Regions from separate parts of the Foliimonas ilicis genome, predicted to be linked through region 1. Evidence: predicted binding sites of a transcription regulator. Region 1 holds the regulator's gene; the other holds the start of a gene.
What was found. The regulator PhoB, encoded in region 1, activates phosphate uptake and scavenging genes when phosphate is short. The targets are predictions, from matches to a motif close to TGTCATNNANCTGTCAT.
Positions count from the first base shown of each region.

Region 2: a site for PhoB is predicted at 3,310-3,326, ahead of ABFT80_RS00730 (alkaline phosphatase). Genes of this name have one in related genera too.

Region 1 is NZ_JBDUUH010000001.1:754,038-759,231, reverse strand. Features, by position in the region: gene ABFT80_RS03760 (sugar ABC transporter permease) at 1-265, opposite strand, end outside; gene xylF (D-xylose ABC transporter substrate-binding protein) at 454-1,497, opposite strand; gene ABFT80_RS03750 (ROK family protein) at 1,677-2,897, shown strand; gene phoB (phosphate regulon transcriptional regulator PhoB) at 3,039-3,734, opposite strand; gene phoU (phosphate signaling complex protein PhoU) at 3,753-4,460, opposite strand; gene pstB (phosphate ABC transporter ATP-binding protein PstB) at 4,484-5,194, opposite strand, start outside.
Region 2 is NZ_JBDUUH010000001.1:150,383-155,576, reverse strand. Features, by position in the region: gene ABFT80_RS00755 (hypothetical protein) at 276-1,043, shown strand; gene ABFT80_RS00750 (hypothetical protein) at 1,354-1,548, shown strand; gene ABFT80_RS00745 (hypothetical protein) at 1,826-2,095, shown strand; gene ABFT80_RS00740 (hypothetical protein) at 2,092-2,391, shown strand; gene ABFT80_RS00735 (transglycosylase SLT domain-containing protein) at 2,554-3,129, shown strand; gene ABFT80_RS00730 (alkaline phosphatase) at 3,401-4,906, shown strand; gene ABFT80_RS00725 (hypothetical protein) at 4,973-5,194, shown strand, end outside.

The DNA of each region.
Region 1 (5,194 bases):
CGATATTGCGCGTAACGATCACCAACACCATGCCGGTCGCCATGACAGTGATGGATGATGACTGAACGGAAAGATTCCAGAGGTTTCGCGGCGTGAGAAACAGGCCGTTCGACAGAAAATGAAAGCTGATCCAGATGACCAGCAGCGCGCCGACCATGCCGAGCATGCGGGTGTCGATTTCCGTCGCCTTCAGAAACCTTGCGACCGGTCCAAGCTCGGACGATCTTGCTCCGTCCGGCATTCCGCTCGATGCCACTTCACTCATGAAGTCCTCCCGACAGTACGGCTTGTTCCGTTACTGTGAACATGGACCGGAACCGAACGCCATGTTTGGCTACTTCGGGACAGGTCATACGATAGTTTGAACCATGATCAGGCTTCGTACCAGCCCGATCTAGACCCCAAGAAAAACGCCGCGGCTTCTTGGCCGCGGCGTTTCGCTAAATGGTCAAATTATTTGCAGGCCGGAACCGAACCGGCAGCAACGCCCTGACAGACAACGTCCTTCGAGACCCAGCCTGCGTCGATGATGACGTCAAGATTGTCCTTCGTGATCGGAACAGGCTTCAGGAACACCGAGGTCATCTCGACCTTGTTCGGACCGCCATCGAACTTCACTGCGTTCGGAATCTTGTCCATCTCAGTTCCGTCAGCAAGCTGCGAAGCGATTTCGGCAGCCGTCTTTCCAAGCTCACGCGAGTCTTTCCAGATCGACACGGTCTGCGTGCCAAGCGCGATGCGGTTCAGCGCAGCATGGTCGGCATCCTGCCCGGAAACCGGAACGGAACCGGCAAGGCCCTGTGCGTCGAGTGCAGCAATTGCACCGCCTGCGGTACCGTCATTGGCCGCAACGACTGCATCGACCTTGTTGTCGTTTGCGGTCAGGAACTGCTCCATGTTCTTCTGCGCGTTAGCCGGCAGCCAGCCATCGGTGTAGGCTTCGCCGACATTCTTGATCTTGCCGGAATCGATCGCTTCTTTCAGCACTTCCATCGCGCCCGCAAACAGGAAGTCTGCGTTCGGATCGGCACCCGAGCCTTTGATGAAGACATAATTGCCTTCCGGCTTCACGTCGAACACGCCCTGCGCCTGCATGCGGCCGACTTCCTTGTTGTCGAACGTCAGGTAGAAAGCGTCCTTGTTTTCGATCAGGCGGTCATAGCCGACGACCGGAATGCCTTCGGCGACGGCTTTTTCGACAGCCGGTCCGATTGCGCTGGAATCCTGCGCAAGGATGATGAGCGCGTTTGCGCCCTGGCTGATCAGGCTTTCAACATCGGTGAGCTGCTTTGCGGCAGACGACTGCGCATCGGCCGAAATATACTTGTCGCCCGCAGCTTCGAGAGCTGCCTTGATGGCGGCTTCATCGGTCTTCCAGCGCTCTTCCTGGAAATTGGACCAGGAGACGCCGATGATCTTGTCTTTCGCCTGTGCCGCGACCGAAAGCGATAGCGACATGGCAACGCCCGCCAGAATGGCGGTGGTAAACTTATTCATGATTTCCTCCCAAGCGCCGGAAAGCGCGACTACGATTATAAAGCGTCAGAGCAGCTTTTTTTCGAGCTCCGAAATAAATAGTGGCGCAAGCCGTGACTTCTGTCAATATCCGCCTGTACGCCGTAAACGGGCCCTCACGAACAAGAGGCCCGCGACGGGTGCGGGAGGAGTTAAGCCACATGCCGGCTGGAATAAGACATGATGATTTGCGACGCCGGAACAGGGCGATGGTCATCGCTGAAGTGCGCCGCTCGGGACAGCCATCTCGAACCTCCATAGCGAACGCCACGGGCCTCAGCCATTCCACCATATCCGCCATCTCGTCCGACCTTATGGGTGAGGGAATTCTTGTGGAGACGGCCTCGGCAGAAACAGCAAAATCAAGGCGCGGAAGGCCTCAGGTGGGATTGGGTCTTAATCCGAAGGCCGCCGCCACGGTCACGATCGTCCTGTCCCTCAATCATCTGGTAGGTGCTCTGATCGACTATTCCGGGGTCATGGTCGCCGAAGAAAGCTGCAAGCTGCCGACGCTCGAACTCTCTCAGGAAGAGCTGATTGAGGCATGTATCGCGATGGTCGAGCGTCTAGTCAAAAAGAACAATACGCAACGTAAGATCCTGCGCCTGATGATCGCCGTGCAGGGCATCACTGATTCGCATTCGCGCAAGATGCTCTGGTCGCCGATCACCAGCCACACAGATCTGGAACTGGCCGATCTGCTCGAAAAACGGTTCGGAATTCCCTCGACCGTCGAAAACGACTGCAACATGATCACAGTGGCGCTGCGTTGGCGCGATCCGGATCGCTACAAGAACGATTTCATCGCCATCCTGCTGTCGCACGGCATCGGCATGGGACTGATGCTCAAAGGTGAATTGTTCACCGGCACGCATTCATCCGGCGCCGAATTCGGCCATATGAACCATCTGCCGCATGGCGCGCTTTGCCGGTGCGGACGGCGCGGCTGCGTCGAGGCCTATGCCGGAAATTATGCGATCTGGCGCAATGCCCACGGTTTGGCCGAAGATGTAGCCCCACTGGTCGACATAGACGACGCCGACATGCTGGAACTTGCAGAAAGCGCCCGGAATCATCCCGGCCGCGTGCGCGACGCGTTTCATACCGCAGGCGAGGCAATTGGCTATGGTTTGGGAAGCATGTTCGCGCTGATTGACCCTGCCCCGGTCGCCGTTGTCGGCATAGGGGCCGCGGCTTTCGATCTGATCGAACCATCACTACGCGACGCGATAGCCAACACCGCAGGCGGACAGCACAACAAGGCAATCAGCTTCGCCGCGATCCCGGACGAGTTCTCGCTCATCCGCGAGGGCAGCGCCATGCATGCGCTGACCCATATCGACAGCGCGATCTTCGCGCCGGGCAACGGTACGAAGACCTAGAGCCCTTTTGATAATTCGCCCTGCCGAGGCATATAGTGTGGTTTTCGAGAACCGGAGCGGAGCGTACATTTGGTACGTGAGCACCGGAAGCGCAGAAAACTGCGCTAGATGTCCGGCAGGGTAGAATTTGCAAAAGGGCTCTTAAAGCTGGTCTTCCTGGATCGCGTAACCCGCGCCGCGTATCGTGCGGATAACGTCCGGCATACGGCCTGTGTTCACCGCCTTGCGCAGACGACCGACATGCACATCGACCGTTCTTTCGTCGATGTAAATCGTTTCGCCCCAGACATTGTCGAGCAACTGGCTGCGCGAGAACACGCGGCCCGGATGCCGCATCATGAATTCCAGCAGCCGGAATTCCGTCGGCCCGAGCTTGATCTCGCTTTTCTTGCGATAGACGCGATGCGCTTCGCGGTCGAGCATGATGTCGCCGACCTTGAGAATGCTCGAAAGCACTTCCGGCTTTGCCCGGCGCAGAAGCGCCTTCACGCGTGCCATGAATTCAGGCGTCGAGAACGGCTTGACGAGATAATCGTCGGCGCCCGTCGCAAGCCCCCTCACCCGGTCGCTTTCTTCGCCGCGCGCCGTCAGCATAATGATCGGCAACCTTTGCGTTTCAGGACGCATGCGCAGCCTGCGGCAAAGCTCGATGCCCGAAATCGCCGGGATCATCCAGTCGAGCACCAGCAGATCGGGAACGTTTTCCTGCAGCCTGATCTCGGCCTCGTCGCCGCGCGCGACGACCTCGACCTGATAGCCTTCGGATTCGAGATTGTAGCGAAGAAGAACGCCAAGGGGTTCTTCGTCTTCAACCACCATGACTTTTGGTGCGATCATCGCATTTCACCCGTCATTCTACTCGGCAAGAACCGTCATCGTGGTTTCATCGAGTTTAGGTCTGTTCGGTGGCAATTGCTCGCCCGTCATCACGAAATAAGCATTTTCGGCAATGTTGGTCACATGGTCGCCGATGCGCTCGAGGTTCTTCGCGCAGAACAGAAGATGCGTGCACGCCGTTATGTTGCGCGGATCTTCCATCATATAGGTCAGCAATTCGCGGAAGATCGCCGTGTATTTGACGTCAATCTTCTCGTCTTCGGCGCGAAGCGTGCGCAATGCATCCGGTTCGCGCGCGACATATTTGTCGATGACCAGCTTCACCTGATCCAGAACCAGCGCGGCCATGGAATCGATGCTGTGCGACAGGCTCTTCGGCGCCGCCGTCTGGCCGACCGCGCTGACGCGCTTTGCGATGTTCTTCGCGAGATCGCCGATGCGCTCCAGATCGCCGGCCATGCGGATCGCGCCGACGACAGCGCGAAGATCCTGCGCCATTGGCTGGCGCTTGGCGATAAGCGTTATCGCACGGTCATCGAGTTCGCGCTGTTTCGCATCCATGATCGCATCTTCGGAAACGACGCGCTGGCCGAGTGCGGAATCCGATGAAAGCAGCGCACGAATGGCGTCCGCGACCATCGAACCGGCATTGTCGCCCATTTCACGAATAAGGCGGTCGATCTGCTCAAGTTCTTCGTCAAAGGAGGTGACGGTATGTTCGCCCATGATCTGTCCTCGTATCCCAACCGTCAGCCGAAGCGGCCGGTGATGTAATCCTGCGTGCGCTTGTCGTCCGGGTTGGTGAACATCTTTTCGGTCGCACCCTCCTCGACCAGATAGCCGAGATGGAACATCGCCGTGCGCTGCGAAACGCGGGCTGCCTGCTGCATGGAGTGCGTGACGATGACGATCGTGTAGTTCTGGCGAAGTTCGTCGATCAACTCCTCGACGCGCGCAGTCGCAATCGGGTCGAGCGCCGAGCACGGCTCGTCCATCAGGATCACTTCCGGTGAAACGGCAATTGCGCGCGCAATGCAAAGGCGCTGCTGCTGGCCGCCCGAAAGCCCAGTACCTGGTTCCTGAAGCCGATCCTTCACCTCGTTGAACAGACCGGCCTTCTGCAGGCTGCTTTCAACGATCTTGTCCATCTCGGTTTTGTTCTTGGCCAGACCGTGAATGCGCGGTCCGTAAGCGACATTCTCATAGATCGACTTAGGAAACGGATTAGGCTTCTGGAACACCATGCCGACACGGGCGCGCAGTTCGACGACGTCGATCTTCTGCGTGTAGATGTCCTCGCCGTCCAGCGTGATCTTGCCTTCGACGCGGCAGCTTTCGATCGTGTCGTTCATGCGGTTGAGGCAGCGCAGGAAGGTGGACTTGCCGCAGCCGGACGGGCCGATAAGCGCCGTAACCTGCTTTTCGCGCACGTTCAGATCGACATCGAACAGAGCCTGTTT
Region 2 (5,194 bases), 600 kb from region 1:
TAGCGGGAACACCCAATTTCCTCGATCAAGTCGACCTATGCCGCCATGCGCTGAGCATGCCCCTTGAATTCCGATAGCAGAAGATCGCCATCCATCTTTGCAGACTCGCTCACCAACGAACGGACTAAGCATAACGCGTATTGCGATAAACGCCAGCAGGCCAATTAAAACAAAGGAAAAAATGCGGTTCTGAAACAGCATTGGATAACCCTGAGAAGTGGCGCCATACTCAATATAATTTGCTACTATTTATTTTGTATTGCAGAGGGCGCACGATGGAATTCAAAATTCGTTTAACGCCCATCACGCGGTTTTCGATGGTCCTTGATATAGAAAATCGGGTTGATAGTGGCCGTGTGTTTGATGAGGATATGCGGGCTAATTTTATTGAGCGACGCGCCGTTGCCGAAGCACGACGAGACAAGGTTTTCGGGACTCTTATTCTTTTGGAGGCCGGCTTGGCATTTGTTGTCACCGGCAGCAACATTGTTATCCCGTATTTCAATATTGAGACAAGTAAAATTCCTTCTGTTGTTGAGATTTTTACAGTATTGGCATCTCTAAGTTTATTTTTTGCAATATCATCTTTCAACAACTATATGATTTATGACCAGATAGTAGGCTGGTTTGCGAGAAATAAAGCAAAGGATACGCTCGTTGATCCAGATTTTTTGATTGCGTCATCAACGCAGTACGATTTTTTTGAGAAGATGCTCAGAAAGCAGTTTCATATTTCCGGCGCGGACTTTTTCGTATCTGGTAGTAATTTTAAAATTGTATCAAACGTAACGATGTTGTTATGCTTAGTTCTATTTTTGCTTTTTCCACTAATGCACTTTGTGTTGGTCGCATATTCGTTATCTATAACATTTTCGGTGCACGGATTAAGCTTTGGATATGCTTGTTATTACTCAATCATCGCCCTAACAAATGCTCTGGCGTTTGTGCTGGCTGTCTTGCCTTGGATTGAGTTCGAATTCACAACAAATACTGATATTCGGCCGACACTAGAAAGCCGCGCATCGAAGTTCCGTGGCCAGTGACACTTATTAACAGGCAAGATCGCCCGAACGGCAGTCCGTTACACCGTTACAAAACGTCCCATAAGTATATGATTTTATTGGGCCGGGGTCGATTTCAATCCTCTCTTGCAGCACCATTCTTCCCCCAGATTCCATCCGTCCAAAACACCGAGCGCATTTCGGCGGTCGCCATAGCGATTCGCGCACCCAAAATATCTGTCCACAAGCGCGTGGAGTTCGGCATCCCATCATGATATCGACATCATCCATCTGAATGATGCGGTTTACGCAACGTCAGTTTAGTGTTGCGCATGTTTGGCCTGAGGGGCACATGCCGAAATTGAACAAGATACAATTGGCGTTTTTGGCGGGACTTGGTGATCGGCAATATTATTTGCCCGTTTATCATGCGCCGAGTGCCAAGCTTGAGCGCAATGGATATATTCGTCGTTCACAACCGGATTCTGCTGGAGATTGTGCCGTTACGATCACCGCGAAGGGCAGGAAAGCAATTTCGCCCGTTTAAAAGAAGCCTCACGCGAGGCCTTTATTATTGTCCAATAATAAGCTATTGTGGAATTTCGTAGATTTGGCCCATTTGGCTTTCGCGGTGTCATAGACCTTCGACCCGCCATACACAGCGAATTCTCGAAAATAAATGCATAGCGCCAGTCCGGCGCGGCATATTGTTCTTTTCGAACATTGGAATGGCCCTCGCTGACCACGGATGTACTGGCAGGTTGGTCATTCCTGTTCGAATTGGAACATGCAGGAAGCGCATTATCGCTGTCCTGCGGAGGATCGTGGCTTTGAATAATCGCACAACGCATACGGTCGTTCAGTTCAAATCGGCATTTTCGTTGCCGGGTTTTGATAGGCCCCAGCCTGCAGGCGACTACGCCGTCGATAGTGACGAAGAGCTGATTGACGCGGCTTCGCGTCTCGTTTGGCATCGCGTTTCCACATTCATCCATTTGCCGGCGATTTCCGCGCCGGCTTCCAAGCAGCAGATGGTGCCGGTCGAGCCGGCGGATCTCGATGCAGCACTCGAACATGACCGGGCGACCCAATGAAAAAAACGAGTCCGGCAAGACGCGACACACCCATTCACCGTTTCGCAATGGGCGACATGGTGCGTTTGAAGGGTGGTTTCGGGGCCAGGCCAAATTCCGCAGAGATCTTCCGCATAACGGGGACTTTGCCTGCAAAAGGCGATTCCCTGCAATATCGTATCCGAAACGATGATGAGCGTTACGAACGTGTGACGACGGAAGACAGTCTCGAGCCGGTCACCGCTGCCGCCGAAGGAGACGATTCAAATCTCATCGAGAAAACATTCGGCACCGGGCAGGTAACGGAAACACAGTAGTTTCCGGAATACCGTCCACACACGCTGAAATCGGGCAGCAAACGGACTGCCGTCCTGAACCATCCTCACGCGCATTTGAAGCCAATGAATCCGCAAACCGGCCACGGTGGAAGATTCTGTTAGGGTTTGCGATTTACGACTGGCGCAAAACGAGGTTCAAAGATGCGCGCCATGTTTATCGTAGCGCTCCTGATTCTTGGAGGTTGCGCCACAGCCCCGTCGCAAATCGGCAATGCATGCGCGGTGTTCGACCAGCGCAATGGCTGGTTCGACAATTGGTATAAGGATGCGAAGCGCGCGGAGGCCGAATTCGGCGTGCCGGTGCCGATCCTTATGGCGACGATTTATACGGAATCGAGCTTCCGCCCGCGCGCTCGCCCCCCACGCACCACTTTGCTCGGCTTCATTCCGTGGAAGCGTCAATCGACGGCTTACGGATATTCGCAGGCGCTCGACGGCACATGGTCGCGCTATCAGCGTGAGACCGGACGATATGGCGCCCGCCGCACCGACTTCGGCGCTGCGATACATTTCATCGGCTGGTATCACGGGGTCAGCAATCGCCAGAACGGCATCGCCCGCAACGACGCCTATAACCTCTACCTTGCCTATTACTCGGGACATGCGGGCTATTCGCGCGGCACATGGCGCAACAATGCCGGTGTCCAGCGCGCCGCCCGCCGTGCAGCCAACATGGCCAGCACCTATGCGGGGCAACTGGCCGCCTGCGGTCGCTGAGAGACCATTTGCAAATTCTACCCTGCCGGCCATCTGACGCAGTTTTCTGTGCTTCCGGTGCTCACGTACCAATGTACGCTCCGCTCCAGTTCTCGAAAACCACGCCATATGACTCGGCAGGGCGAATTATCAAACAGTCTCTGGGTGCTATTGCTTATCGAAGAGCCTCTTCTTCGATCGCGTTATAAAAGTGTTACATCGCTTCCCTATTGGGGAGCGGGTTCGTCATTGCAGAACCGATAGAAACACTTCCATTATGAGGCAACATTCCATGAAGAAGCACGCTCGGACGCTTGTCACCGGCATTTCCGTTCTGGCGCTGACCGCGCCGGTCTTCGCGCAGGAAAACGTAAAGCAGGCGCAGGATTCCTATTTCGTCGCCGCGCAGGAACAGCTTGCCGCCCAGATTTCGCGCCAGCCGAATGTGCGCCGCGCCAAGAACGTGATCATGTTCGTGGTCGATGGTCTGTCGATCCCGACGATCACCGCTGCCCGCATTTTCGAGGGCCAGTCGCGCGGCGTGAATGGCGAAGCCAATTCGCTGTCCTTCGAAAAGCTGCTTCCTTATGTGGCGCTTTCCAAGACCTATACGCATGACGCGCAGGTTGCCGATTCCGCACCGACCGCGACCGCGCTTCTTTCCGGCGTGAAGGCCAGCAACGGCACAATCGGCGTCAACCAGAACGTCGTGCCGGACGATTTCAAGTCGCAGGCCGGCAATGAAGTCACGTCGATCTTCGAACTGGCCGAAACTGCAGGCCTTGCGACCGGCCTCGTCTCGACCGCCCGCATCACCCATGCGACGCCTGCCGCCGCTTATGCAAAAGTCGCTGGCCGCGATTGGGAAAACGACACCAAGCTGCCTGAGGGCGCTTTGGAAGCTGGCGTCAAGGACATTGCAGCCCAGCTTATCGATTGGCCTGCGGGCGACGGCTTCGAAGTCGTGTTCGGCGGTGGCCGTTCCAATTTCATGACGGCGGAACAGGCCGATCCTGAAGACGAGACCAAGAAGGGCGCGCGCGCCGATGGTCGCGATCTGGTTGGCGAGTGGCAGGAAAAGAACAAGGAAGGCGCCTACGTCTGGAACAAGGAGCAGTTCGACGCGATCGATCCCTCCAAGACCTCGCGTGTTTTCGGTCTTTTCGAAGCAAGCCACATGAAATACGAGGCCGACCGCGCCAAGGATGCTGCGGGCGAGCCGTCCATCGCTGAAATGACCACGAAGGCAATCGAAATCCTCTCGAAAAACGAGACGGGCTTCCTGCTTCAGGTCGAAGGCGGTCGCGTCGACCACGCGCATCATGCGGGCAACGCCTATCGCGCGCTGACCGATACGGTTGCCGTGGCCGAAGCCGTTCAGGCTGCCTATGACATGGTCGATCCGGAAGAGACGCTGATCATATTGACGGCTGACCACAGCCACGTCTTCACGATCGCCGGTTACCCGGAGCGCAACAATCCGATCCTCGGCATTGCCGGTATCGCGGACGATAAAAAGCCGTACACGACGCTTGGCTACCAGAACGGCCCCGGCGCCAAGCTCGACGAGCCGCGCGCTGACCTGACCGATGTCGACACGACCGACCCGGATTTCCTTCAGCAGGCGCTTATCCCGCTTGGCGAAAGCGAAACCCATGCCGGTGACGACGTTGCGATCTTCGCGCAAGGTCCATGGGCGCACCTCTTCCACGGCGTCGTCGAGCAGAACATCGTCTATCATGTGATTTCGCATGCGACGGACATGGCAACGCGCGCCGCACTTGCCGAAAAGAAGTAAATTCCAATACGCTTGGCCGCCGGTTCATCCGGCGGCCAGGCTTTCTCTGTTATTCTGGAGGTTGTCATGAACCGCCGCGAAATTCTTTCGACGATGGCCTTGTCCGCGACAGGACTGTTGCTTCCCGCCGGCATGAACCGCGCATTGGCGAGCCAGCCGACGCTCAAATTCCGCGATCTTTATGCGCGCGGACGCGAATTGACCGACGACGCGAAGGCGCTTGAAGGCGTGAAGATCGAGATGACCGGCTATATGGCGCCGCCGCTGAAGCCGGAGATCGATTTTTTC